Regions from separate parts of the Desemzia sp. C1 genome, predicted to be linked through region 1. Evidence: riboswitches for the same ligand, from Rfam matches in the RefSeq annotation. Region 1 holds a riboswitch; the other holds the start of a gene.
What was found. A riboswitch is a leader RNA that binds a small molecule or an ion and turns the genes downstream of it on or off. The one in region 1 is predicted to bind S-adenosylmethionine.
Positions count from the first base shown of each region.

Region 2: it holds a riboswitch for S-adenosylmethionine, as region 1 does, so the genes downstream of both, metK (methionine adenosyltransferase) here and LMF32_RS04605 (hypothetical protein) in region 1, are expected to answer to the same signal.

Region 1 covers NZ_JAJIZP010000003.1:852,062-866,717, reverse strand. The annotation lists gene LMF32_RS04635 (IS4 family transposase) at 1-1,023, shown strand, start outside; gene LMF32_RS04630 (DegV family protein) at 1,422-2,309, shown strand; gene LMF32_RS04625 (LysR family transcriptional regulator) at 3,557-4,438, shown strand; gene LMF32_RS04620 (NmrA family NAD(P)-binding protein) at 4,530-5,471, shown strand; gene LMF32_RS04615 (NADP-dependent oxidoreductase) at 6,078-7,079, opposite strand; gene LMF32_RS04610 (metalloregulator ArsR/SmtB family transcription factor) at 7,290-7,631, shown strand; SAM riboswitch class I at 7,904-8,006, shown strand; gene LMF32_RS04605 (hypothetical protein) at 8,084-8,305, shown strand; gene LMF32_RS04600 (hypothetical protein) at 8,594-8,851, shown strand; gene istB (IS21-like element helper ATPase IstB) at 8,945-9,694, opposite strand; gene istA (IS21 family transposase) at 9,691-11,241, opposite strand; gene LMF32_RS04585 (DEAD/DEAH box helicase) at 11,767-14,640, opposite strand; gene LMF32_RS04580 ((deoxy)nucleoside triphosphate pyrophosphohydrolase) at 14,637-14,656, opposite strand, start outside.
Region 2 covers NZ_JAJIZP010000003.1:1,741,292-1,755,947, forward strand. The annotation lists gene LMF32_RS08840 (ROK family protein) at 1-329, shown strand, start outside; gene LMF32_RS08845 (CvfD/Ygs/GSP13 family RNA-binding post-transcriptional regulator) at 602-982, shown strand; gene LMF32_RS08850 (hypothetical protein) at 1,049-1,438, shown strand; gene LMF32_RS08855 (glucose-6-phosphate isomerase) at 1,574-2,920, shown strand; gene LMF32_RS08860 (GNAT family N-acetyltransferase) at 3,023-3,550, shown strand; rRNA gene LMF32_RS08865 (16S ribosomal RNA) at 4,056-5,606, shown strand; rRNA gene LMF32_RS08870 (23S ribosomal RNA) at 5,814-8,732, shown strand; rRNA gene rrf (5S ribosomal RNA) at 8,813-8,928, shown strand; tRNA gene LMF32_RS08880 (tRNA-Val) at 8,940-9,015, shown strand; tRNA gene LMF32_RS08885 (tRNA-Lys) at 9,017-9,089, shown strand; tRNA gene LMF32_RS08890 (tRNA-Leu) at 9,131-9,215, shown strand; tRNA gene LMF32_RS08895 (tRNA-Thr) at 9,239-9,314, shown strand; tRNA gene LMF32_RS08900 (tRNA-Gly) at 9,318-9,389, shown strand; tRNA gene LMF32_RS08905 (tRNA-Leu) at 9,427-9,515, shown strand; tRNA gene LMF32_RS08910 (tRNA-Arg) at 9,524-9,597, shown strand; tRNA gene LMF32_RS08915 (tRNA-Pro) at 9,628-9,701, shown strand; tRNA gene LMF32_RS08920 (tRNA-Ala) at 9,712-9,784, shown strand; tRNA gene LMF32_RS08925 (tRNA-Met) at 9,813-9,886, shown strand; tRNA gene LMF32_RS08930 (tRNA-Ile) at 9,909-9,982, shown strand; tRNA gene LMF32_RS08935 (tRNA-Ser) at 10,018-10,107, shown strand; tRNA gene LMF32_RS08940 (tRNA-Met) at 10,143-10,215, shown strand; tRNA gene LMF32_RS08945 (tRNA-Asp) at 10,251-10,323, shown strand; tRNA gene LMF32_RS08950 (tRNA-Gly) at 10,329-10,399, shown strand; tRNA gene LMF32_RS08955 (tRNA-Ile) at 10,408-10,481, shown strand; tRNA gene LMF32_RS08960 (tRNA-Ser) at 10,527-10,614, shown strand; tRNA gene LMF32_RS08965 (tRNA-Glu) at 10,654-10,725, shown strand; tRNA gene LMF32_RS08970 (tRNA-Ser) at 10,772-10,861, shown strand; tRNA gene LMF32_RS08975 (tRNA-Met) at 10,898-10,970, shown strand; tRNA gene LMF32_RS08980 (tRNA-Asp) at 11,006-11,078, shown strand; tRNA gene LMF32_RS08985 (tRNA-Phe) at 11,095-11,167, shown strand; tRNA gene LMF32_RS08990 (tRNA-Gly) at 11,178-11,248, shown strand; tRNA gene LMF32_RS08995 (tRNA-Ile) at 11,266-11,339, shown strand; tRNA gene LMF32_RS09000 (tRNA-Glu) at 11,369-11,440, shown strand; gene LMF32_RS09005 (hypothetical protein) at 11,542-12,345, opposite strand; SMK box riboswitch at 12,505-12,591, shown strand; gene metK (methionine adenosyltransferase) at 12,589-13,776, shown strand; gene LMF32_RS09015 (class I SAM-dependent methyltransferase) at 13,820-14,386, opposite strand; gene LMF32_RS09020 (phosphatase PAP2 family protein) at 14,402-14,656, opposite strand, start outside.

The DNA.
Region 1 (14,656 bases):
GCGATTAAAAACTTTAATCGATACGCAAAGAAATTAACTTTTGATAAAACAATCAGACTCTTTCTCTATGCGATTAATGATGAAACAGAAAGTTTGCGTCATCTTGATCAACAGCTGGTCAATCCACATTTAAAGAAGGCAATAGGGATTGATTCAATAAGTTATTCTCAGTTATCTCGCGCAATAAAAGCATTGGAACCTTCTGTTTTAATGGAGATATTTACTCATTTACTTTCATTTGTGCATAAAAAGACGGCGGTCAAATCAAAAGAAAAGCTGTATTTGATTGACTCATCTACCTTTTCATTTAGCCAAACTTCCTACCCTTGGGCACGTTTTAGATCGACAAAGTCGGGAATAAAATTGCATCTAAAACTTTGTTTTATGAATGAAGGATGGGTTCATCCAGAAGAATTTAAGTTATCTCATGCTTCCGAACACGACCATGATTACTTAGATGTCTTCGTTAATAATACTTTGGCAACCTATGTTTTCGACCGAGGCTATCTTGATTTCGCTCAATTTGATCAGATGAAATGGGACGGGTACTTCTTCGTTTCTCGTATTAAAAAGAATACCGTTGTTCATGTTCAAGCCCATCAAAAAGTGTCTAAAAAGTCTGGTGTAATTAGCGATCAATTGGTTCAATTGGGGAGCACAACCTACCTCACGAGTCTTTTTCGCTTGGTAACGATTGAAAGAAAAAACCAGTCAAACTTACGTATCATAACCAACAGATTTGATCTTTCAGCCGAAGAAATAGGTGAAGTGTATCAGTCAAGGTGGCAGATAGAGCTCTTTTTCAAGCATATCAAACAACACATGACGATTAAGACTTTTTTCTCAAAGTCTGAAAAAGGAGTAGAAAATCAAGTCATTCTGGCTATGATCACCTATTTATTGACGTTACTCGTTAAGCTTGAATTAGGCTTAAAACAGACCCTTTTTCAGATTCTGAGGCATTTACGTGCCCTTTATTATGAATCATTTGATATATTTAAGGAAATCTTCGAGCCGGATTAAGTGAAAGAAGTCGCAATAGGAGTTATCCACAACTGAATACCCACTAAAAATTCTGGAAAAAAGTCATCAGCTGCGCCAGCATTTGAGTCTTTTGTAATTTTTAGTGAAAACCTTTTGTGATAATCGTAACAATTAACAGAAATGGTTATTAAGAAGTTTTATGCAACACTATTGATCTATAACAAACTATACATAAAAGAATTGTTGGAAAGGGGATATAGACCAGCACCTGAATTTGAAGTAGCTGTTTCAAGTTACGTTAACAGTTGAGAACTTATTATTTAGAGCAATACATATAGGAAAACAGAGTAGATGCGTCTACTCTGTTTTCATTTTCACTTTACTTTTTGGGTAGGTTAGATTAGTATGACAGAAAGAAGTTAAAAGGAGAGCTGATTATGAGCAATTATATTATTACAAGCAGTTCTACAGCAGATATGCCATTAGAATACTTTGAAAAAAGAAATATTCCATACGTTCCCTTTCATTTTATGATAGATGGAAAAGAATATCCCGATGACTTAGGTCAATCCATATCATTTGAAGATTTCTACCAAAGAATATCTGAAGGATCTATGCCTACGACATCTCAAGTAAATGTGGGCCAGTTTGTAGATTTCTTTACCCCTTTCTTAGAAGAAGGTAAGGATATTCTTCATATTGAGTTTTCATCTGGCTTATCAGGTACGTATAACTCAGCCACAATAGCTAGAGAACAATTATTAGAAGACTTTCCAGACCGAAAGATTGAAGTCGTTGACTCTTTGGCTGCATCCGGGGGATATGGATTATTACTTGACTATGCAGTGGACAAAAAAGAAGAAGGGGCCACACTGGAAGAAGTGAGAGACTGGGTGGAAGAAAATAAATTAAATGTCAACCACTGGTTCTTCTCTACAGATTTAACTCACTACAAACGTGGGGGACGTATATCTGCAACCTCTGCCTTTTTCGGTGGCATGCTAAATATTGCTCCTCTTTTAAACATGAATAACAAAGGGGAACTGACACCTCGTAAAAAAATTCGAGGTAAAAAACAGGTCATCAAAGAAATGGTTAAAAAGATGGAAGAACAAGCTGTTAATGGGACGGATTACGATGGGAAATGCTTTATCACCCACTCCGCAGTGTACAATGATGCCTTAAAAGTAGCCGATGCAATCGAACAATCCTTCCCTGCACTTATAGGAAAAGTGGAAATCAATAGTGTTGGAACAGTTATTGGTTCTCATACAGGGCCAGGAACAGTTGCTTTATTTTTCATGGGAGATAAACGAGTAGACTAATCCAATCGAAACACCTTCTTTATTTTAAGAGGGTGTTTTTCTCAATAAAAAGGAGATTCTATAGAAATGACAGCATACGGAGAGTATATTACACTATTTAACCTGGATCATCTTCTATACATAGGAGGTCTCATTGGACTGAGCATGGTTCTTTTTCTAAATAAACAGGCAATAAAGGAAAAAAAGAGACTATATCTACCTCACTAGTGTTGCATTAAAATTTTAACTATTCCATGCCAAAAAAAAATCCTTTATACTAGTACTTGGATGACTTATCCAAGACCAATACAAAGGACTCCAACATGGATAAGTATAAAACAAAAATGACCATAAATAAATGGTTTTCGTACATTAATTTAGAACAATTAAGTTTGGTGTGTTGCAATTCATTTTACAACACACCGTTTTTTCCAAAGTTAGTTGAACTATTGAAATGGAATTTTTCCAGCAAAAGATTTTTATTTCGCAATAACTGAAATGAAAAACGCAATTGAAGAAAGAAAAGGAATTTTATAGTATTTATCGGACTGTTTTTTGCCGTAGCGGTAACTGAATTAATATAAAGTCCAAAGAGACTATCCTTTCTGGTTAGGATTTTTTTATCTAGCGTTATGAAGAAATAGTATGTGTAAAATAGTTCTCGAGAGTTAATAATTTTACTGGAAAAAAGAAAGAAGGCACTTTATACATAAATGTATGCTGTGTAGGGCAAATACATAAATGAAAGAGGCCTTCTTATGAATAAGATTATATCAAATGTTTACCAAATAATAAAGGATTCAAGCAATTTGAACGTGTAAAAAAAGCAAGTTAAAGAAATAGCTTCAGATAAAATGTTATGCGAACATTGCAGAAAATGAGAGATGAAAATAGATAAAGCTTGGTACAGGTGCAATAAGTTCAACAGGAACTGTACTTCTCAGAGTAGTCACAAAAAGTAAAAAAACAACATTATACTACATCGATTTTTGACATATGTCAAAAAAGAGGTTTGCATAGAAACGAACAAACTAGTAATAAGATTTGTTTAAAAGACTGCAAGCAAATTTTTGTTGGCTAACGGTCTTTTGTTTTAGCATTTTTCTTACAGGAGTACTTATGCTTCTTATTGCTATCGAATTGGTTGGTTTATAGGAGCCGTTATGGTTGTACCAGTGTACAAAAGTTAAACGGATTGAGATAAAGCAGGACAACTTTTTGAGAGTGATTTACATTAAAAATGATGAAGAGTTAGAAAAGGTGAAATTATGAACTTACTAAAACTACAGTACTTTGTTGATTTGGTTGAAATCGGTAATTTTTCAAAAGTGGCGGAGAAAAATTTTGTGTCGCAGACAAATATTAGTCAGCAAATACAATCTTTGGAAGAATATTTTGAATGCAAATTAATTGATCGATCCAGCAAGCCGGTTCGACCCACTAAAGTGGGAGAGGTCCTGTATGAAGAGGCTGTAAAGATATTAGCTCAGTTTATTGAGTTAAAAAAAAGGATTGTTGATTCAAGGGATGAACAAACACGGATTAAAATAGGATATACTTCGATTCTGGATATTAACTTATTGGCTAGAATGGTCAATTCTATGAAACAAAATTCTAATTACTTATTTGACATGCAACATTTGCAGCTGAAAGATGTGTCGGATAAATTACTGAACCAAAAATTAGATTTAGCTATCAGCTTTGATTCAGAGTTCCAAGACCACTCTTCAATTGAAACCATCACTCTTTATGAAGGGGATTATGTAGCTGTAGTTGGGAAGGGACATCCTCTATTTAATCGAAAAGAGATTACTATGTCTGAATTATATGATTATCCGCTGGTGATGCTCTCTCCGCAATCCATCGGAAAATCATATTACATGATGATCAGCAAAGCGCAACATTATGGTTTTATTCCTAACATTGAAAAATTAGTAGATGATGTGGAAACCGAATTATTTATATTGCAAACACAATCACTATTAGGGTTCTTTCCTGAAAATTATCCTATTCCAATAGACAGAGGCGAAATGAAAATGTTGTCCATTAAAGATAATCATCACAAGTATAAAATCGTTGTTGCATATAATAAAAATAATATAAACCCACAAATATCGGCTGTTTTACGGTATGTAAAGTCACTGGTATAACAAAAAGTTATCATTCATCACTTTAATGTATTTGTTTATGTTCGTTTATTCACATATACTAACAGTAGAACAATACAAGGAGGAATTAAGGATGAGCAGATTAATTTTAACCGGTGTCGATGGAAATTTAGGTAGTGCAGCAGCAAGCTTTTTATTACAGTTAGTGGATAAAGAAAAAGTTATCTTTTGCGGTTATAATCCAGAAGTGATTAAAAACTATAAAAACGAAGGTATTGATGCAAGAGAGGCTGACTTTAACAATAGCGAAGGATTAGCAGAAAAATTTACAGGCGGAAAAACGTTAGCATTGATTTCTATGCCGTTTGTAGGTGAAAAAAGACAACGCGCACATAAGAATGTTGTAGATGCAGCTAAAGAAGCAGGCGTGGAAAAAATTATTTATACTTCTTTAGTTAATGCTCAAGATGAAACAAACCCTAGTGTAGAGAAAATTGATCATGCTTATACTGAAAGCTATATTAAAGCATCAGGACTAGATTATATTTTCTTGCGTAATTCTCAATATGCTGAAGCAATGATCACTAATTACTTTACTTTTGTAAAAGCAGATGGTGTTTTAAAAAACAGCCAAGGTGATGGAAAAATGGCTTATATTTCAAGAAAAGATTGTGCCAAGGCGGTAGCTCATGCATTGATTGCGGAAGATCTTCACCATACTGTTTTAGATATCAATGGAAAAGAATTATTAACGATGAGCGAATTTGTGGAAATCGGTAATCAAGTGACAGGCAACAATGTCACTTATCAAGCCATCACAGACGAAGAAAATTACCAAATATTTGATGCAATGGGTGTTCCGAGAACGACTGAAGGGAAATTCAAAAAAGGTTCTGAAGCACCATACTCTTCAGATGGCATGGTCACTTTTGCTCAAGCCATCCGGGAAGGTAAAATGAACAACTTTACAGATGATTTTAAGAAACTGACGAATGATGAACCTATTTCAGTTCAATACATGTTTGAACATGCGGACAAATTTCAAGTTGGAGAACGTCATTCTAAAGATGATTAAATTTTTCAGAAAAATCAAAAGACTAACAACCGCTAAATAGTTGTTAGTCTTTTGATTTTGGGGTTATTTCCCATGATAATGTTTGTATTTATTACCGTTGCTGCACGGTTAAGGGTCGTTGCGACCAAATGTTTTTCGCTCGGATAAATTGATTAAGATTAGCGGGTTGTTCCATAGCCAAAGGTATGTTTTCTGGAGTAGAAAATGGACGTGGTTACGTTCCCTAATGCTCTAGGGTAGTACTACCACCATTTATCCATTTGCGGGAATGGTTGTTCAATATCTTTATACAACTGGCTAAATAGCATGATATCGTCCATATCGTCAAAAATATTATCATAGAAGGTATTTAAATCGTCAATAAGAAATTGCATTCTGAGACTTAATTTTATATGTGTTGCAATCAAATCCATCCCATCGTCAATATCTTTTGTAGCTGCTTTTGTTGGCTGATAATACTCGTGCTCGGAGCTTTCTTTTATGGCAAGAAGAACTTCGCTTTCGTCAACAACAGATTCATCATAAAGAAATTTTAAGTCGTGTTTTTTAAAGAAAACTTCTTCAAGTATATCTATGTTTGAGAAACCGCCCGCTAAGAAAGCTCGCCTATCCTTTTAACTTCACAATTATTTTTCCTTTAGCTTTGCCAGACTCTGAATAGTCCACCGCTTTTTGTATATCATCAAAAGGAATGACTCTATCAATGATTGGAATAATTTTTCCAGCTTCAATAAGTTCTCGAATGATTTCTAACTGTTTGCCACTCGGCTTCATAAATAAAAAGTGGTACTCAACTTGATGCTTTTTTTCTAGTTTAGTAAGTTTGCTGGAGGCAATTCTGAAAAGAAGAGATTTTATAACGCCTGGTTTATATTCTTTTGCAAAACGTGCATTAGGTAATCCAGAGATAGAAACGATTTTTCCACCTGGTTTTAGTATCTTAAACCCATCTTCTAAACTTTTTCCGCCTAGTGTATCATAGACATAATCATAGTCAGTTAATTCTTCCTCGAATTTTTGGTTTCGATAGTTGATAATCTGATCTGCCCCTAATTCTGAGACTAAGTTTTTTCCTGCATCACTAGCTGTTGTTGCAACATAGGCTCCTAATTCTTTCGCGAGTTGAATCGCAAATGTACCAATACCTCCAGCCCCTGCTTGAATCAAGACTTTATTACCAGGTTTTACTTGCATGATGTCATGTAAAGCTTGATAGCTGGTCAATCCAACAAGTGGGATTGAGGCAGCTTCCTCAAAAGAAAGATTTCGGGGCTTTAATACGATTTCCTCTTCATGAATAGCTAAGAATTCAGCAAAAGTTCCTATTTTTGATTTACGAGGACGCCCATAAACTTCATCCCCAACGTTAAACTTCTTGACCTCTTTACCTACTTTTACGACTTTACCTGAAAAATCATTTCCTAATACAAGCGGCATATTGTATTTTAATAACATTTTTAACTTTCCATCTCGAATTTTAAAATCGATCGGGTTAAGACTGGCAGCATAAATTTCCACTAATACCTCTTTGTTAGAGATTTCTGGAATTGGAAGAGTCAATGGTTCTAAATGCTTTTGTTTATAATGGGAAATACCCATTGCTTTCATTTGTTGAGTCAAAATATATTCCTCCTGAACCGTTCTATGGTTTAAACATTTAAACTAATGAACATAATAGAGATTATTTTTAAATTTGTCAACACTAAACTTTTGAAGTAGCAGTTGAAGCTAGCAACTAGCGTATGGACAGGTGCGTTGACAGGAACTATGTTAGATGGTTTAATAGTTTAGACTATTGAACAGAAAGAGAGCATAAAAATGAATAAACAGGATTATCACAGACTTAAAGTTGAATTTGATGACATAAAAGATTTTCTTTTAGCGTTGGGCGATGAAAAAAGACAATTGATTCTTATTGCATTATTGCATCAAGAATCATGTGAAGGTTTACGCGTAACCGATTTAACAGATATTACAGAACTGTCACGGCCTGCAGTGTCTCACCACCTAAAGATTTTGAAACAAGCGGGCATTGTTGATATACGCAGTGAAGGTACGAAAAATTATTACTATCTTTCAAATATGGCAAAAGAAGTAAGCAAACTAAAAGAACTGACCGAACATGTCTTGGTGCTTTTAAAAGAAAAGGAAAAAAACTGAGGGAAAATTCTTCTTGTTTTGACAAATAATTAATAAGGAAAGGGTAGGAATAAGTAGTTTTGTTAAGAATAACTTATTCCTACCCTTTTTGTTGTATAAAAACTGGTGTACTAGATTAAAACAAATTTGGCTGGTGTGTGGCAATACAAACTTAGAGACTTTAGTAAACATTGAGTTTGAAAATATGTGTTGACGTCAAGTAGAAATTAGTACTATCTTAAACTTGAAACATAAAAAGTTTATGTTATACTAATTTTACAATAGAATAGTAAAGCTTATTAAGAGCAAGTGGAGGGAATTGGCCCGTTGAAGCTTCAGCAACCGACCTTAAGGCACGGTGCTAAATCCAACAAGTGTGAACTTGGAAAATAAGACCATCATTCAAGCGAACACTTCTTAATTACTAAGTGACGCTTTTTTTATTGCAAAAAATAAAAGGAGATGTTGTTGTAATGGAAGTAACACCAGTTGAAGTAAAACAGTATTTTAATGATTTTAAGAAAGAAGTTTTGGAACGACAAACCCATTGGGAAGAAATTGATCCTAGACCACACGCTGTAGGAGTTTTTGTACGTTTACGGAGATTGACTTGGTATGAAGAGATTCTTCCTAAAATCGAAGAAGCTATCGCGCTAATAGAGGATATTGAAGAGAAACAACTGTTTATAAAATAATAAGTGTGAAAAGCGAGAGTGGAAAAAAGCCGCTTAGCTCATACCACTTCAAGAATCATGCTCGGATGCTCGTAGATCATCCGAGCATGATTCGTAAAAATTCAGGAGTTGAGAGTTGTTTCCCTGCTCTACTTTTTTCATTGCGGCCCATATTTTTTATTGTCCTTTCTGTGATGGTTGAGAAATGAAAGATAGACCGTTGATATTGATAACAAAATCGACTGTGGTATTACATTCTGCTAAGTTATTAAAATTGGACGGATGACTTAATTATAGCCACTAATTGTAATGAAGTATTTGACGCTGACCAGAAAAAAACTGCTAGAGAATAATCAGATTTACCTGATAGAAGAACGGATCGTTGGACTGGAAGGCACAGATGAAGAGCTTCAAGGCGTTATCTTCGAAAGCGGAGAAAAAATCAGCATATCCCGTGATTTCTGTACGATACTATTAGATAAACACTTTTCATTTATCGACTCATTAGATATCAAATTAGGTGAAGCAGGATTCGTTATTACAGATTTTTGGATCGAACGAATGTAAAAGGCATTTATGTGTTGACGTCAAGTAGAAATCGGCAATTTATGCTAATTAATTTTCCACACATTCTGCTTGATAAGTTTCGGCACTTTTTTGTTACGTAAACATGCTTTGACGGTTCTTCATTCGATAACTCTCATCATTCATTTGAACAACCTCTACGCGATGAAGGAGACGGTCTAGTATAGCCGTCGCAATCCCCTCATCTCCCAGTAGTTCTCCCCACTGATCTGGACTTTTGTTGGAAGTGAGAATAATTGAACTTCGTTCATATAAGTGATTGATTAAGTGAAAAAATTGGTTCGCTTCTCGTTGATCCATAGCCATATACATCAAATCGTCAATAATAATTAAATCAGCTTTCTTAATTCGACCTAATGCCAATTGAGATTTTCGAGTATACTCGCTTGTTTTCAGTATTGTCATCAGTTCTCCCATTGGGAGAAACATCACTTGATATCCTTTTTCAATAGCTTCTAATCCCATTCCTATTGCCAAATGCGTTTTTCCTACACCAGGGGGACCAAGCAGGATAAGGTTATATTGCTGTTCAAGCCAATTCATTTCTTTTAGCTGTTTCATTTGGCGCTCTGTGAGGCTTGTTTGTTCACTTAATTCATAAGCCTCAAGTGTTTTATGATAAGGGAATTTAGCCCATTTTAATCGCTTTACTTTGTTTTTCTCTTCGCGTTTAGTCAATTCAAAAGTAAGTAGATGATCTAAAAATTCATGGTACGTCCAAGACTGTTGTTCTGCTTCTCGCATAAGAGTGGGAAGCTCTAGCGATACTTCAGCTAAACGAAGTTGCTTAAAGGCTAGCTGAAGAGGTTCGAGACCTGTGCTCATCTTGTTTCACCTCCTAAAAGTTTTGTGTACTCGTTAATGGAGCGAGTCGAAACTGTGATAGGTGGAGTAGAGGGATTCAGAGAAGTCAGAGGCTCTTCTAGTGTCGTTTGGCGAATAGTAGGCGGTTTTTGACTAGCTATGTATGCCGCGACATCTCGGAAGTCATTCGCACTCCATAATTTTTCTACAATACATTTTTCTAAAGTGGTTTCTCGTACTTCAGGAAAGTCTTGAATGGCTTTTTCCAAGACAAGAAACTGGTCTCGAGCGTATCTCTTATGACTGGCAATGACTTTGTCAATAAAAAAAGCGGCTCTTTGCTCATCCTCAAATAAATGAATCATAGCTTCTCGATACTTTTTGATGGTCTTTGAACGATCTCTTCCATGGTTCCTTTTCTTAATCAATTTCCCTTTCTCCAACGAAATCGAGTGTCTAGTAATTTCTTCTCCACTAAGGTCATTTAAAATCACTAATTCTTGGTCATGAACACTCAAGATAACTTCATTAGAACCAACGGTTTGATAGGTTCCTAGAGGAACTGAATAACGATTTCCTTTGAAGCGAATCGTATTGTCTTTCCCGATTTTTGCTGTTATACTGGCATCAAAAGAAATTTCTTTGCTTTTAAGAGGAGAGACTGGTTTCAAGTGTGCTTTTTCCAGAAGGAACACTGAATCGGGTCTCTTTTTTGTCGTTCCATGCACTTTGTGATTTCCTGTTCGGTCTAACCATGCCCGACATTTCTCGTTCCAATCATCCAGTCCGTTGTACCGTCTATTTTTTGCGAAGTTCGTTTTTACATAACCGACTACACGCTCAATTTTTCCTTTTGTTTCAGGATCCGCTGCTCGGCATAAGTAAACTTCAAACCCACGGGTTTGTTGGTATGACTTAAATTCATGCGTTAATAACAGATCGCCAGCATTTTCATGGACGGCAATGATGTTGTCTTGATCATACATAATTTCTTTTGTTATACCGCCAAAAAAACGAAAAGCTTGTTCATGACAACGGATCGCATCGGTTGTTTTAAATGGACGATCTAACCACTCTACATATTTGTAGCGGCTATGACCCAACACAAAACAGATAAAGTATAACTTTACTTTTTCATTAGTCACTGTTTCTTGCCATATCTCGCCCCAATCCACTTGGATTTGCTCTCCCATCTCTACTTCAGGAATAGCCTCATATTGACGGACTTGTTTCTGTTTCGGTAAAGAGTACCGGTCTCTCAAGTCGGTTACGAAGGACCGTACGGTACTGGATCCAATATTCAGTTTGGGATACTCTTCTAATAACCAGTCTTCCACTTGTGCTGCAGATAAGTCGGGGTGTTCTTTTAACCAATCCACAATAGTCGTTTCATAGTGGTCCAACTTTTTTTTCCTATTTTGAAGAGAGTGGGTCCACTGGACCATGTCTTCAAAATCCATAGTTAAGTATTTCCTGACAGTATCTCTATGAACCCCAACCTTTCTTTCAATCTGGCTTTTATTGAATCCTAATCGATTCAATCGGTGTATCTCATAGTATAAGTTCATTTTTGTTTTGTTCACCTTTCATCCTCCAATTCAAGTTATACCATTCTAGTATAATCGAACTGGGTGTTTTTCTGAATAAAAAGTGCCGAAACTAATCAAGCAATAATTGTTGATTCTAGTTTAGCATTCACATTTATGCTGCAGGAGAAATCACGGGACCCACTCAATTGATTGTTTCTGCCAGCCAAGGGCATATGGCAAGTTTATGCATTATAAATGAATCAAGCGAAATAGCTTTTCATAGTAAATAAAGACGTCTGATATTTATTCAGCGCAAAAAGAATGGCTTTATGCTATTCTTTTTTGTGTCTAAAAATCGAATCCATCGGCTAGTCATTCAGAGTTGATAAAATAATGCAGGGCAGCAACCCTCTAAAAACTTAAACTTTTAGAGGGTTGCTGCCGTTTGGCAATTCTTTTATATTTAGATACATTAAATGAGCATCACTAATGGCTAAAATAGCAAAAAACTACGGTATGAGTTAGTAAATACTAAGATAATAAACGTATTTTTTAATTACTCTATTACTCCTGACCAGCCTCTAAATACCGATAAAGATTAACATCAATCGGTACTAAAAACTTCAAAAACATTTCTACCACTTTCTTCTTTTCGCCGTTTTGTAGAGGTTTTTCTAATTCAATGATGGAATCTTGTACAGGTTTTACTTCTCCAAGGTAATAAAATTCTGTTCCTTCGTTGTCTGATTTCTTCGCAAATACACGAATGTGCCATTTTTCAGCTTCCTTTAGCTTCTGTACTTCTGGAGAAGTCATCGTTCTAGGAGACTTCGTAAACCACTTCATCGTGGAATAATCGATCAACTCATCTTCGTAAGCCATTTGGGCACCTGAGAAGGTTTCGCCTTTTTTCAGAGTGACGAAAATGACAAATTCATCTTTGCTTGAGGTATATCCACCCACATTTTGATCCACCATTTGTTTCTCCCAGTTCAACAAACGCAAAACATCTTTTCGTTTGTATTTTTGGTAACGCGTTAAGGGTTCGGTAGAAGAATACTCTTTAGATTTTAGTAATCCTGTTTCAAGAATATCATTCATCAAATGTGTAAAATAGTTGTTTTCCATCGCTTCTTTAAATGAAGGCGACAAAGATACTCCTGTTTCTACTCGCTCAATAAAAGCTTGTTGTTTATATAGAGCGGCTGCAGAACCAGTGTAAAAGCTTAAATCTAAAGTATTAAGGACAGAATGGACTGTTTCTTCATCTGCTAGAATTCCGTGCTTTGTAAATAACTCTTTGATCCTTGTTAATGAGGTACTTTTTGCTGGATCCCTCATCAATCGTTCTAACAAAACCAATTCTTGCTTTCTCTTTCCTGGTAACAGTTCCCTTGAAGCGATCATTAAGAATCGATTTTCTATCTCAGAAAGGCTTCCTTCGTTTTGTTTGATGTTGACTAGAAAATCGTAATAACTATTTTTCTTATTGGCAACCAGCAAAGGATCAATTGTGTGTTGCTCTTCGAAATCTTTCAAGTACGGTACCCGTCCAAGGCGATTATAAAGCAATTGGAATGATTTTCTTAATTCGTTCATGCTGTCCATAGAAGTTTGATTGATGGACGAGAAGATCTGTTGTTTGGCGATTTTTTCAAAGTTAATAGAAGAAACGCCTGAAATAAAATTCGTATCAAAGGTGTCTTTGCGCAAATTATTCTTATCTCTAGACACATCACCAGATAAAGCCATTGGAATCATGTAATTATTTTTGTAGTTACCAATAAAATCAATCACCGTGACGAATTCTTTCGAAGGATCTTTTCTTAATCCACGTCCCAATTGTTGGACAAAGATAATACTTGATTGAGTGTTCCGAAGCATGACTACTTGGTTGATTTTCGGAATATCAATTCCCTCATTAAATACATCTACAGTAAAAATGTATTCAATCTCGCCATCTTCTAACCGTTCGACTTGTCTTTCTCGTTCTTCTAACGAGTGTTCTCCAGTTAAATAGGAACTAGGATGTCCTTTTTGTTGGAACAAAGCAGATAACGTTTTAGCTTCTTCTTTGCGGCTACAGAAAACCAACCCTTTAGGGATATTGCCAGAACATCCATAATAGTCAAGTTTTTCTAGCAAATAAGTGACGCGTTCTTCTTCAATCAAATACTTCAGATCTGTCGACTCAGAAATCAGTTCTCCATCTTTTACATAATCGGTTACTCCAAAATAATGGAAAGGAGACAGCATATCTTCTTCCAATGCTTCTTGAAGACGGATTTCATAAGCGATGTTGTAATCAAACAATTCAAAAATATTGAAGCCATCTGTTCGCTCAGGAGTTGCTGTCATGCCTAATAAAAAGTCTGGTTGAAAATAATTCATTACTCGATGATACGAAGGAGCGCCAGCTTTATGGACTTCATCAATTAAGATGTAATCAAAGTGGTCCTTAGCAAATTGTTGTAAGACTAGATCTTTAGAAATAGTTTGGATTGTAGCAAATAAATAAGTGGCTTCTATTTCTTTTTTGTTTCCAGAGAGAATACCGTAGTCTTCATTTTTTCCACCAAGGATCTTTTGGAAATCACTTTTAGCTTTATTCAATATTTGTTCTCGATGAACAATAAATAAAACCCTTTTAGGCTTAGCTTGTAACACATCAAAAGCGGATAAGTACGTTTTTCCCGTTCCTGTAGCAGAAATGACTAATCCTTTTTTAGCGCCTGTAGCTCGTAGTTCTTTAAGATTAGATAGAGCGGTTTGTTGCATGCTATTTGGCACGATATAGGAGTTCGACTCATCAATAAGAGTTGGGTCTTGGATAATGTTGACTTCTTTATAATAGGTTGTTGGTTGATAAGTCCGTTTATAGTTGCGAAGCCAATCATCATTTAATACTAGAGCCGCTTGCCATTCTTGTTCCATATGTAATTGAATCTCTTGGATCATTTGACCGTGGTCATAAGAAGTTAAGCGCACATTCCACTCATAGTTGACCTTTAAAGCGCTCATGGTCAAATTAGAACTCCCGATAATGAAAGAATGATATCCCGATTGCTTAAATAAATAGCCTTTGGAGTGAAAACCTTCCTTTTTGGAAATGCGAACTTCTACATTAGGAATTTTCATTAAGTCTTCAAAGACAGCAGGTTGATTAAAGGCTAAGTAGATAGAAGTCAAAATTTTCCCTTTGATTCCACGGAGATGAAGGTCGGCTAGTTGTGTTTTTAGTGCTGCAAGACCGCTTTGAGTTAAGAAAGCTACTGAGAAAAAGAATTCTTCGCAGGTATCCAATTCATTTTGTACTACATTCAGCATATATTGCTTTTTCTTTGTATCATTGATGATGATTTGAGGATCATATAAAGATCCTTCAGTTTTTTGATCTATAAAGGCTTTTTTTAATGAACGCTCTAACATATCTGTCATTCTACTATTCCCATTT
Region 2 (14,656 bases), 890 kb from region 1:
AAGGAATTGCTGCAGGGCCGGCTATTGAAGGCAGATTTGGGAAAAAGGGCCATTTGCTGGCTGATCAAGAAGAAGTATGGGAAATGGAAGCTTATTATCTTGCTCAAGCTTTGATGAACTACACATTGATTCTTTCTCCTGAACGTATTGTATTAGGCGGCGGAGTGATGAAGCAGAAACAACTGTACCCGTTAGTCCGTCAGAAATTTGCAGAATTGATCAATGACTATGTACAAGTACCTGATCTAGAACAGTATATTGTTGCACCTGGTTTGGAAGACAACGCTGGAATTTTAGGAAGTTTATTGTTGGCAGCAGATGCTGAATAAATTTTTGATTCTTTGCAATTAAAAAAGGAATAGAGAGTCAACTAGAGTTGTTCTAGTCGACTCTTTATTCTGTCTTGATAAAAAGAAAGAACAAAAAGTTACTTGAAATTACTGCAGAAAATAGCTGAAATCAACATTTTTATAAAGTACATAAAATAACATACCGTTTTGAAAACGGCGTCATTTTCAAAACGGTATAAAATCTTTAATGTTGATGTTATAATACAGTTGTAAAGTTGATATTCGAGAAATTTGAGAAAAGAGGTGTTAGGATGGAATATAAAATTGGGATGGTTACTAAAGGAGAAGTTACCGGTATACAACCGTATGGAGCTTTTGTTTCGCTAGATGAAGAAACTCAAGGTTTGATTCACATATCGGAATGCAAACACGGTTATGTCAAAGAAGTGGGAGATTTGTTAAAGGTAGGAGACCAAATAACCGTTATGATCATTGACATAGATGAATACACTAAAAAAATCAGCTTGTCCCTCAGAGCCTTAGAAGATCCTCAAACATTTGTTTACTATCCTAAGAAAAAACGCCACTACACAAAAAAAGGGAAAATTGGATTTCAGAGTATAAGAGAAACTTTGCCTAAATGGATCAAGCAAGCCAAAGAGGACGAGAAGAATCAAATCAATTCTAGGTGATAGTTAGTCCATTGTCATATAGTTGAACTAATGTAATTGTGGATCATTCTTGAGAGGGGTTTATACATGACTGAAGGACATTTTGTAGCCGGTACTGTGATGGCTCAAGCCTTTAATGGGAAATACGTTTTTTTGGTAAAACATAATGAGGACTCTTATGAGTTGCCCATGACACCTATTTACGAAGAGAAGACAGGTTTAGCCTGTATAATTGAAGAACTAAAAAATATTTTAGATATTCAAGGTTCTGCATTAGATTTATATGAGTTGACCAACTCAGTAGTTAACGGCTCACGTGTACCGCTATTTGTATTTTCGTTAAATAAGAATATTACGACAGAGTTAAATGAATTGTTGAAAGAAAACTCAACTCAATATGCTTGGATGTCTTCTGATACGCTGATAGAGACTTTGGAAAATATCGACATTTCTGGAGTACCATTATTTAATCAATAAAAAACCATCAACAGCGTTTTCATTTCACAAATGAAAGTGCTGTTTTTTCTTGCATTTTCAAGGGAAAACAACTAAAGTAATAGAGTATTGATGAAAGCCAAAAACCATAATACATACTAATGGAGGTTATTTAAAATGGGTCATATCCAATTTGATTATTCAAAGATTGGAAAATTTGTGCAAGAACACGAAATTTCCAATTTACAACAACAAGTAACGACAGCTGATTCTATGTTGCGCAATGGAACAGGAGCAGGAAGCGACTATTTAGGATGGATCAACTTACCAAAAGATTACGATAAAGAAGAATTTGCCCGTATTAAAGAAGCGGCTAAAAAAATTCAAAATGAATCTGAAGTATTAGTTGTTTTAGGGATCGGCGGATCTTACTTAGGAGCAAAAGCTGCTCTAGATTTCTTAAACCATACTTTCTACAATTTATTGGGAAGCGACAAACGCAAGACTCCACAAATCTTCTTTGCTGGAAACAGTATCAGTTCAACTTATTTAGCTGAACTAGTTGAAATCATTGGAGACCGTGATTTTTCTGTAAACATGATTTCGAAATCTGGAACAACTACAGAACCTGCTATTGCATTCCGTGTCTTCAAAGAATTATTGATCAAGAAGTATGGTGTAGAAGGAGCAAACGATCGAATCTATGCTACAACTGATAAAGCAAAAGGAGCACTAAAAGGCGAAGCAGATGCTCAAGGATATGAAACATTCGTAATTCCTGATGATGTAGGGGGACGCTTCTCTGTATTGACTGCTGTAGGACTTCTTCCGATTGCAGTAAGTGGAGCTGACATCGATGCATTGATGCAAGGTGCTGCTGATGCTAGCGATGCATATTCTAGTGATAAATTAGAAGAAAACGAAGCTTACCAATACGCTGCTATTCGTAACGTGTTATACCGTAAAGGAAAAGTAACTGAGTTATTGATCAATTATGAACCAAGCTTGCAATACTTCTCTGAATGGTGGAAACAATTATTCGGTGAGTCAGAAGGAAAAGACCAAAAAGGAATTTACCCTTCAAGTGCAAACTTCTCAACTGATTTGCATTCGCTAGGACAATTTATTCAAGAAGGTTCAAGAAATATCTTTGAAACAGTCATCAAAGTGGACAAACCTAAAAAAGCTTTAGCTATTCCTGAAAGCGAAGAAGATTTAGATGGTTTAGGATACCTTGAAGGGAAAGATATTGATTTTGTAAATACAAAAGCTTTCCAAGGTACACTATTAGCTCATACTGACGGAGACGTTCCTAACTTATTAGTAACAATTCCTCAAACAGATGCATACACTTTAGGTTACCTAATGTACTTCTTTGAAATTGCAGTAGGTATTTCAGGTTACTTGAATGGCGTAAATCCATTTGACCAACCAGGTGTAGAAGCTTACAAGAAAAATATGTTTGCTTTATTAGGTAAACCAGGTTTTGAAGATCTAGCAAAAGAATTAAATGACAGACTATAATTGTTAATGTAAAATAATCGTTGTTCACTCAATCGATCTGAAGGGTTCTCCCTCAAATCGACAAGTGGACAACGATTTTTTCATTAGAAAGGAGCAGTTTGAATGAAAAAAACATTACAAATCCATCAAGCAACTGCAAAAGACCACCAAGTGATAAAGGAAATATTGACACAGACAGCAGAATGGTTGAAATCCATTGGTTCTACTCAGTGGAGTGAAGTCTTACAAGGAAAAGATAATCATAATACGCCAAAAGCTATCGAACGCGGAGAAGTATACTACGCTACATTGGATGGTAAAGTCGCAGGCATGTTTATACTATGGAATCAACAAAGCAAGTGGGATAAAGAAATGTGGGGGGCAGACAATCAAGAATGGATGTATTTGCATCGGGTCAATATTATGCGTGAATTCGCAGGCACTTCAGTGGCGCATGATATAGTTGAAGAAGCAAAAAAAATCGCAATGGAAAGACAAGTAAAAGGTATTCGATTAGACTGTATGGCAGAAAAAGAATATTTAAATGCGTTTTATAAAGCAGCAGGATTTACTTTTGTAAAAGAAATAAAAAATTATGATACGGGTGTAGAGAAAGCAGACTTCAATTTATATCATTATCTATTACCTTAAACGTGGCAGCATTATATGAAGAAACAAGACCGAATAAATTAAAAGGTTTATTTATGCAAAAGTTATTGAATAAGTTTTATAAATATTTTTCAAAAAAGTTATTGACCAGAGATAGAAAAGTTGATATAGTAGTTGATGTCGCTGAAATACATAAGCAGACAAAACGATATTAAGAATTTTTTGAAAAAAGATTGACTTAATATGAAGCAACGTGATAATATGTAACAAGTTGATGTAGCGCTTGCAAAGAAACAACTTTTGAATAAAAATACATTTTTTTAAAAAAGTTATTGACAAGTAAATGTCGACCTGATATTATTAAGTAGTTGTCAAAACGACAACGAAACACGAAATTAGACCTTTGAAAACTAAACAAAGTAAGACGAACCAAACGTGTAAGGAGTTTCGGCAAGTGCCGAAACAACAACATTAGTGAATAATTATTCGCTAGCAATCAATTAATGAGCTTCAAGCATCATTAAGCAGTCACCTTCGGGTGACGACTTTATATGAGAGTTTGATCCTGGCTCAGGACGAACGCTGGCGGCGTGCCTAATACATGCAAGTCGAACGCTTCCTACCGGTGCTTGCACCGGGAAAGAAGAGTGGCGGACGGGTGAGTAACACGTGGGTAACCTACCTACAAGCGGGGGATAACATTCGGAAACGGATGCTAATACCGCATAGATCTTTTTGTCTCCTGGCAGAAAGAAGAAAGACGGTTTCGGCTGTCACTTGTAGATGGACCCGCGGCGCATTAGTTAGTTGGTGAGGTAATGGCTCACCAAGACGATGATGCGTAGCCGACCTGAGAGGGTGATCGGCCACACTGGGACTGAGACACGGCCCAGACTCCTACGGGAGGCAGCAGTAGGGAATCTTCCGCAATGGACGAAAGTCTGACGGAGCAACGCCGCGTGAGTGAAGAAGGTTTTCGGATCGTAAAACTCTGTTGTTAGAGAAGAACAAGGATGAGAGTAACTGCTCGTCCCTTGACGGTATCTAACCAGAAAGCCATGGCTAACTACGTGCCAGCAGCCGCGGTAATACGTAGATGGCAAGCGTTGTCCGGATTTATTGGGCGTAAAGCGAGCGCAGGCGGTTCTTTAAGTCTGATGTGAAAGCCCCTGGCTCAACCAGGGAGGGTCATTGGAAACTGGAGAACTTGAGTGCAGAAGAGGAAAGTGGAATTCCATGTGTAGCGGTGAAATGCGTAGATATATGGAGGAACACCAGTGGCGAAGGCGACTTTCTGGTCTGTAACTGACGCTGAGGCTCGAAAGCATGGGGAGCAAACAGGATTAGATACCCTGGTAGTCCATGCCGTAAACGATGAGTGCTAAGTGTTGGAGGGTTTCCGCCCTTCAGTGCTGCAGCTAACGCATTAAGCACTCCGCCTGGGGAGTACGACCGCAAGGTTGAAACTCAAAGGAATTGACGGGGGCCCGCACAAGCGGTGGAGCATGTGGTTTAATTCGAAGCAACGCGAAGAACCTTACCAGGTCTTGACATCCTTTGACCACTCTAGAGATAGAGCTTTCCCTTCGGGGACAAAGTGACAGGTGGTGCATGGTTGTCGTCAGCTCGTGTCGTGAGATGTTGGGTTAAGTCCCGCAACGAGCGCAACCCTTATTATTAGTTGCCAGCATTCAGTTGGGCACTCTAGTGAGACTGCCGGTGATAAACCGGAGGAAGGTGGGGATGACGTCAAATCATCATGCCCCTTATGACCTGGGCTACACACGTGCTACAATGGATGGTACAACGAGTCGCAAAACCGCGAGGTTAAGCTAATCTCTTAAAGCCATTCTCAGTTCGGATTGTAGGCTGCAATTCGCCTACATGAAGCCGGAATCGCTAGTAATCGCGGATCAGAACGCCGCGGTGAATACGTTCCCGGGCCTTGTACACACCGCCCGTCACACCACGAGAGTTTGTAACACCCAAAGTCGGTGAGGTAACCTTCGGGAGCCAGCCGCCTAAGGTGGGACAGATAATTGGGGTGAAGTCGTAACAAGGTAGCCGTATCGGAAGGTGCGGCTGGATCACCTCCTTTCTAAGGATATAACGGAACTTTACACGGTTCGCTTTTACTTTGTTTAGTTTTGAGAGGTTTAGTCTCTCAGAACTTTGTTCTTTGAAAACTGGATATTGTCTAATAGAAACATTTAAGTAAGAAAACCGAGAAAACACCGCGTTTTAAATGAGTTTTTTAATGTTCTTATCGTAAGATAAAACAAGTAATACCAATTTAGTAATGATAGGTTAAGTTACTAAGGGCGCACGGTGGATGCCTTGGCACTAGAAGCCGATGAAGGACGGGACGAACTCCGATATGCTTTGGGGAGCTGTAAGTAAGCTTTGATCCAGAGATTTCCGAATGGGGGAACCCAGCATCTTTAATAGGATGTTACTGCTGACTGAATACATAGGTCAGTAGAGGTAGACGCAGAGAACTGAAACATCTAAGTACCTGCAGGAAGAGAAAGAAAATTCGATTCCCTGAGTAGCGGCGAGCGAAACGGGAAGAGCCCAAACCAGAAAGCTTGCTTTCTGGGGTTGTAGGACTGAACACATAGAGTCATAAATGAACGTCGTAGAAGAAGCGTCCTGGAAAGGACTGCCGAAGAAGGTAAAAGCCCTGTATTCGAAACGACGTTCACTCTGATCAGTATCCTGAGTACGGCGGAACACGAGAAATTCCGTCGGAATCCGGGAGGACCATCTCCCAAGGCTAAATACTCTCTAGTGACCGATAGTGAACCAGTACCGTTAGGGAAAGGTGAAAAGAACCCCGGAAGGGGAGTGAAATAGCACCTGAAACCGTGTGCTTACAAATAGTTAGAGCCCGTTAATGGGTGATAGCGTGCCTTTTGTAGAATGAACCGGCGAGTTACGATTACATGCGAGGTTAAGTTGAATAGACGGAGCCGTAGCGAAAGCGAGTCTGAATAGGGCGAATGAGTATGTGGTCGTAGACCCGAAACCAAGTGATCTACCCATGTCCAGGTTGAAGGTGTGGTAAAACGCACTGGAGGACCGAACCCACGTACGTTGAAAAGTACGGGGATGAGGTGTGGGTAGCGGAGAAATTCCAATCGAACTTGGAGATAGCTGGTTCTCTCCGAAATAGCTTTAGGGCTAGCCTCGGAATGTAGAATCATGGAGGTAGAGCAACTGTTTGAACTAGGGCCCCTTATCGGGGTACCGAATTCTGATAAACTCCGAATGCCATTGATTCATGTCCGGGAGTCAGACTGCGAGTGATAAGATCCGTAGTCGAAAGGGAAACAGCCCAGACCACCAGTTAAGGTCCCGAAGTTTATGTTAAGTGGAAAAGGATGTGGGGTTGCTTAGACAACTAGGATGTTGGCTTAGAAGCAGCCATCATTTAAAGAGTGCGTAATAGCTCACTAGTCGAGTGACCCTGCGCCGAAAATTTACCGGGGCTAAACATAACACCGAAACTGTGGATAGAACCATTGGTTCTATGGTAGGAGAGCGTTCTAAGGGCGTTGAAGCTAGATCGTGAGGACTAGTGGAGCGCTTAGAAGTGAGAATGCCGGTATGAGTAGCGAAAGACGGGTGAGAATCCCGTCCACCGAATGACTAAGGTTTCCTGGGGAAGGCTCGTCCTCCCAGGGTTAGTCGGGACCTAAGCTGAGGCCGAATGGCGTAGGCGATGGCCAACAGGTTGATATTCCTGTACCTGTTTGTTTTGTTTGAGCAATGGAGGGACACAGGAGGCTAAGAAATGCGTGCTGCTGGATATGCACGTCCAAGCAATGAGTCTTGAAGTGAGTGAAATGCTTGCTTCTCTAAGGATGAGTTGTGATGGGGAGGGAAATTAAGTACCGAAGTTTCTGATGTCACACTGTCAAGAAAAGCTTCTAGTGAGAAACAAACAGCCCGTACCGCAAACCGACACAGGTAGTCGAGGAGAGAATCCTAAGGTGTGCGAGAGAACTCTCGTTAAGGAACTCGGCAAAATGACCCCGTAACTTCGGGAGAAGGGGTGCTGACCATTGGTCAGCCGCAGTGAATAGGCCCAAGCGACTGTTTATCAAAAACACAGGTCTCTGCTAAATCGAAAGATGACGTATAGGGGCTGACGCCTGCCCGGTGCTGGAAGGTTAAGAGGATGGGTTAGCTTCGGCGAAGCTCAGAATTGAAGCCCCAGTAAACGGCGGCCGTAACTATAACGGTCCTAAGGTAGCGAAATTCCTTGTCGGGTAAGTTCCGACCCGCACGAAAGGCGTAACGATTTGGGCACTGTCTCAACGAGAGACTCGGTGAAATTATAGTACCTGTGAAGATGCAGGTTACCCGCGACAGGACGGAAAGACCCCATGGAGCTTTACTGCAGTTTGATATTGAGTGTCTGTACAGCTTGTACAGGATAGGTAGGAGCTATTGAAGCCAGGACGCCAGTCTTGGTGGAGGCATTGGTGGGATACTACCCTTGCTGTATGGCCACTCTAACCCTCGACCATGATCTGGTCGGGAGACAGTGTCAGACGGGCAGTTTGACTGGGGCGGTCGCCTCCTAAAATGTAACGGAGGCGCCCAAAGGTTCCCTCAGAATGGTTGGAAATCATTCGTAGAGTGTAAAGGCAGAAGGGAGCTTGACTGCGAGACCTACAAGTCGAGCAGGGACGAAAGTCGGGCTTAGTGATCCGGTGGTTCCGCATGGAAGGGCCATCGCTCAACGGATAAAAGCTACCCTGGGGATAACAGGCTTATCTCCCCCAAGAGTCCACATCGACGGGGAGGTTTGGCACCTCGATGTCGGCTCATCGCATCCTGGGGCTGTAGTCGGTCCCAAGGGTTGGGCTGTTCGCCCATTAAAGCGGTACGCGAGCTGGGTTCAGAACGTCGTGAGACAGTTCGGTCCCTATCCGTCGCGGGCGTAGGAAATTTGAGAGGAGCTGTCCTTAGTACGAGAGGACCGGGATGGACACACCGCTGGTGTACCAGTTGTTCTGCCAAGAGCATCGCTGGGTAGCTATGTGTGGAAGGGATAAACGCTGAAAGCATCTAAGCGTGAAGCCCCCCTCAAGATGAGATTTCCCATCACGTAAGTGAGTAAGACCCCTGAGAGATGATCAGGTAGATAGGTTGGAAGTGGAAGTCTAGTGATAGGCGGAGCGGACCAATACTAATCGGTCGAGGACTTAACCAAGATTTTAGGTGGATTCAACGGATCCGAACGAATGCGATATTAGACAAATCCAGTTTTGAGAGCGCAAGGTTCTCAATATGTGTGGTGATGATGGCAAGAAGGTCACACCTGTTCCCATGCCGAACACAGAAGTTAAGCTTCTTAGCGCCGAAGGTAGTGAGGGGTTTCCCCTTGTGAGACTAGGACGTTGCCACGCATAGTTTTTTTGGAGGTTTAGCTCAGTTGGGAGAGCATCTGCCTTACAAGCAGAGGGTCAGCGGTTCGAGCCCGTTAACCTCCACCATGAGTCATTAGCTCAGTTGGTAGAGCATCTGACTTTTAATCAGAGGGTCGCAGGTTCGAATCCTGCATGACTCATACTAGTTGTATCAGCTAGTATGTTGCCTAATTTAAGATATGCGGGTGTGGCGGAATTGGCAGACGCACTAGATTTAGGATCTAGCGCCGCGAGGCGTGGGGGTTCAAGTCCCTTCACCCGCACCATATTTTTATTGGTTGTAACATCAGCCGGCTTAGCTCAGTTGGTAGAGCATCTGATTTGTAATCAGAGGGTCGAGGGTTCAAATCCTTTAGCCGGCACCATTTGCGGAAATAGCTCAGTGGTAGAGCACCACCTTGCCAAGGTGGGGGTCGCGGGTTCGAACCCCGTTTTCCGCTTTCTAGTTATGCTAGAAACAATAACTTGTTCATTAAAGCCGGGGTGGCGGAACAGGTAGACGCACAGGACTTAAAATCCTGCGGGTAGTGATATCCGTGCCGGTTCGATTCCGGCCCTCGGCACCATTTATTTTGCACCCATAGCTCAATTGGATAGAGTACTTGACTACGAATCAAGCGGTTGCAAGTTCGACTCTTGCTGGGTGCATCTCTTTTATAGAGTGTTGCAAAAAGTATACGGGAATTAGCTCAGCTTGGTAGAGCACTTGGTTTGGGACCAAGGGGTCGCAGGTTCGAATCCTGTATTCCCGATTTCTTTCTAGGGGCCTTAGCTCAGCTGGGAGAGCGCCTGCCTTGCACGCAGGAGGTCAGCGGTTCGATCCCGCTAGGCTCCATTGTAACAAGCTTTCTTAATTTAATTATGGCGGTGTAGCTCAGATGGCTAGAGCGTCCGGTTCATACCCGGGAGGTCGTGGGTTCGATCCCCTCCGCCGCTACTTTAATTGAATAAAAGAACTTGGACCTTTAGCTCAGTTGGTTAGAGCAGACGGCTCATAACCGTCCGGTCGTAGGTTCGAGTCCTACAAGGTCCACTTTGATCTTTTGATTAGATTTTCCTTGTAACTATGGAGGATTACCCAAGTCCGGCTGAAGGGAACGGTCTTGAAAACCGTCAGGTGTGTAAAAGCACGCAAGGGTTCGAATCCCTTATCCTCCTTAACTCACTTTTGTGGGCAGAAACATTTATATTATCGCGGGGTGGAGCAGTTGGCAGCTCGTCGGGCTCATAACCCGAAGGTCACAGGTTCAAGTCCTGTCCCCGCAATATATTGCTCTATAAGCAATAGAAATAGCAACAATGGTCTCGTGGTGTAGGGGTTAACATGTCTGCCTGTCACGCAGAAGATCGCGGGTTCGATTCCCGTCGAGACCGTTTATGCGGGTGTAGTTTAGTGGTAAAACCTCAGCCTTCCAAGCTGATGATGGGAGTTCGATTCTCCTCACCCGCTTTTTTTATGGGCCTATAGCTCAGCTGGTTAGAGCGCACGCCTGATAAGCGTGAGGTCGATGGTTCGAGTCCATTTAGGCCCATTGCACCAAGTTTTTCTTGGATGTATAACAGCATATATGTGGTTTGGGGAAGTACTCAAGTGGCTGAAGAGGCGCCCCTGCTAAGGGTGTAGGTCGCTAACGCGGCGCGAGGGTTCAAATCCCTCCTTCTCCGTAAGTTTTAGCACCATTCCATAATATGATAAGAATTAAAGGCCCGTTGGTCAAGCGGTTAAGACACCGCCCTTTCACGGCGGTAACACGGGTTCGAATCCCGTACGGGTCATAAGGTTTCATTACCTTATCAAATCAAATAGATTAATTGTTATACCGGAGGATTACCCAAGTCCGGCTGAAGGGAACGGTCTTGAAAACCGTCAGGTGTGTAAAAGCACGCAAGGGTTCGAATCCCTTATCCTCCTTAACTCACTTTTTGTGGGCAGAAACATTTATATTATCGCGGGGTGGAGCAGTTGGCAGCTCGTCGGGCTCATAACCCGAAGGTCACAGGTTCAAGTCCTGTCCCCGCAATATATTGCTCTATAAGCAATAGAAACAGCAACAAAGGTCTCGTGGTGTAGGGGTTAACATGTCTGCCTGTCACGCAGAAGATCGCGGGTTCGATTCCCGTCGAGACCGTTTTAACTGAATATAAGGCCCGGTAGCTCAGTTGGTAGAGCACTTGATTGAAGCTCAAGGTGTCGGCAGTTCGACTCTGTCCCGGGCCATAACTAAAATGCGGGTGTAGTTTAGTGGTAAAACCTCAGCCTTCCAAGCTGATGATGGGAGTTCGATTCTCCTCACCCGCTCTTTTTTTATGTCTTCAGGGCCTATAGCTCAGCTGGTTAGAGCGCACGCCTGATAAGCGTGAGGTCGATGGTTCGAGTCCATTTAGGCCCATTACCTTATGGTTAAAAATAATTAATTAAGGCCCGTTGGTCAAGCGGTTAAGACACCGCCCTTTCACGGCGGTAACACGGGTTCGAATCCCGTACGGGTCATGCGATAAAAGCTGACGACGTCATAATGACGCCGTCAGTTTTTTTATTTTGAATGGAACAAACAAAAGCATCCTTTTTATGAGGATGCTTTTTGCTGCACATTATAGTAGGTAAAAAGAAATGGTTTCAATAAGAGTAAAGACAAATAGATAAGTCATTTGATAAAGGAACAGTGTTTTTAAGCACAGTTTTTTTTCTTTTTTACGATGGATCATATTTATAAAATGAAGAATAAATGGAACAGTGAATAGGAACAATACTAACAAGTAACCAAAAGTGCTGGCGAGTAAAAAGATAGTTGTCAGATAAATAAGTGTAATCAGGATAAGTGTCTTTAAAAGGAAATCTTTTTTCAATATAGGTTGCTGGACAGTTGTTTGCAGGTAATACGTATGCATCTCTACCAAAATATTGACCAGGACCAATGGAATGCTCCATTTTAATAACTCCAGCGGTAAAAAGTGAACTTGAGTAAAGAAACTCAAGTAGGTAATGATTCCGCCTTTAAAAAAACTGACAACTAAAATGGTCAAATTGGACCACCCTATACTTTTAAGATAATGCTGGAAGTGCATGATTAGACTATAGAGAATAGTTAACAATGCTACTAAGTAATTCGTTGATACAGCAAGTGTACTAATCAGCACAAGATTAATGATTTCTAACAGGATAAATGGAAGAGTGAGAGTGCTCTTAGCAAACAGTTCATGTTTGGACAAATACGACTCAATATAGTAGTTCGTAAATAAGTATAGGTATAACAGGAAAAAAACGGAGCGATTAAAAGTGTTATATTGTAAGGCATATACTGTTCCTATTATTAAATAACTAAGTGGTCTAAGAAAAACCAGTACAATAGGATTGTATAAAAATTGCTCAATAAAGTGTTTAAAAGTTTGTGTCACTGAGAAGCTCCTTTCTTGAGGTAACATTATATTCAAATAGGTAATGAGTGCAGTGGATCATTTTCTTATCTATCATACCAAAAAAATACAATGGATAAATAAAAAGTTTTTCATAGACCAATTGACGTATCATTTTGTATCTAATTGTGATAAACTGTATAAGGTTTGCAAAAGGATTCCCGATAGGATTCACTTTGAATAGTGGAGAAGCCTTGTAACCGAAAAAACAAAGGGGGATATCTAATGTCAGAAAGAAAATTATTTACATCCGAGTCCGTATCAGAAGGACATCCGGATAAGATTGCGGATCAAATAAGCGACGCAATTCTTGATGCCATTTTAGAAAAAGATTCAACAGCTCGTGTAGCTTGTGAGACAATAGTCACAACTGGTTTAGTTTTAGTAGCAGGAGAAATTTCAACTACTGCTTATGTAGATATTCAAAAAATCGTTCGTGATACCGTTCGAGATATTGGATACACAAGAGCAAAATATGGATTTGATGCAGAAACATGTGGTGTACTTGTCGCAATAGATGAACAATCGGGAGATATTGCTCAAGGGGTCAATGATTCAGTTGAATCTAGAGAATTGAATGATGATGAGTTAAGTCAAATAGGAGCTGGAGATCAAGGATTGATGTTTGGTTTTGCTATCAACGAAACACCAGAATTGATGCCGTTGCCTATTTCGTTAAGTCATCGTTTAACAAGAAAAATTGCAGCTTTACGTAAAGAGAATGAGATATCTTACTTACGACCTGACGCTAAAGCACAGGTTACTGTAGAGTATGATGAAGCAGGGAAACCAGTTCGAGTGGATACTGTGGTTATTAGTACCCAACATGCTCCAGAAGTGGCTTATGAAGAGCTAAAGCAAGATATGATTGAAAAAGTGATCAAACAAGAAATTCCTGCTGAATTGTTGGATGCAGAAACAAAATACTTTATTAATCCAACGGGTCGATTCGTTATTGGTGGACCACAAGGTGACGCTGGGTTGACAGGACGTAAAATTATTGTAGATACTTACGGTGGATACGCTCGTCATGGTGGAGGAGCTTTCTCTGGAAAAGATCCTACAAAAGTTGACCGTTCAGCAAGTTATGCTGCACGATACATTGCGAAGAACATCGTTGCTGCTGGTTTAGCAGATAAATGTGAAGTGCAATTAGCTTATGCTATTGGTGTAGCTCAACCCGTTTCTATTTCGATTGATACATTTGAAACGGGTAAAGTTTCAGAAGCTAAATTGATTGAAGCTGTTCGTTCTAATTTCGACTTGAGACCTGCAGGTATTATTCAAATGCTTGATTTGCAAAGACCTATCTACAAGCAAACTGCAGCTTACGGTCATTTTGGCAGAACAGATATTGAACTGCCTTGGGAAAAGACGGATAAAGTAGATGTATTAAAAGAATTATTAAGTTAAATAAAAAAGAGATGGATATTCCATCTCTTTTTTATTTTGCCTCTTAAACTAGTTTTTCAACAGCCAACAAAAATGGCGGGTAATTTTTTTGATTTATAAACCCATATTTCAATGTACTGTATTCTTTTTGAGGCAATTGCGAAACGTATTCAAGTACAGCATCTTTTTCTTCTTCTCCGCCTTCGTGACCATAATAGACAACAATAATCAATAAGGAACCTTTTCTTAGCAACGGTAGGAGAGTAGAAATAGCTTTTAGTGTCGTTGAACTTCTAGTAATGATCGATTTATCGCTTTTAGGTAAATAGCCTAAGTTGAATATAGCTCCAGAGACGGGAGTTTTGGGGTCAATGATTTCACCTAGTGTTTCATGACCTTGTTGGTATAACTCCACTTGCTGATGTAAATTTGTATAAATCAATTTTTCTTTAGTCGTTTCTATGGCTTTTTTTTGGACATCGAATCCGTAGACCTTACCGTTAGTTCCGACCAATTTAGCTAGTAGGACGGTATCTGATCCATTTCCTACAGTAGCGTCTACCACGATATCTCCTTGACTGATAGTATTTTTCAATAATGTATGGCTGAATCGTAAAGCATTTTCAAGCACTTATGAACACTCCTTTTATTTACTTCGACTTATAACAGTCTTCCACTTAGGGTATGTTCCAATCGTAAAGCTCAACCAGGCAGCACCGGCTGAAAAACCTCCGATAACATCTGTTGCAAAATGTACACCAAGATAGATGCGACTTATTCCAATAAGCAAGATAAGAACCGCTGCAAAAATAAATAAACCAATACGCAGTTTTTTTTGACGAATAATTTTAGTAAGCAGAAATAAAATCCCACCATAACAAATCATAGACCCCATTGAGTG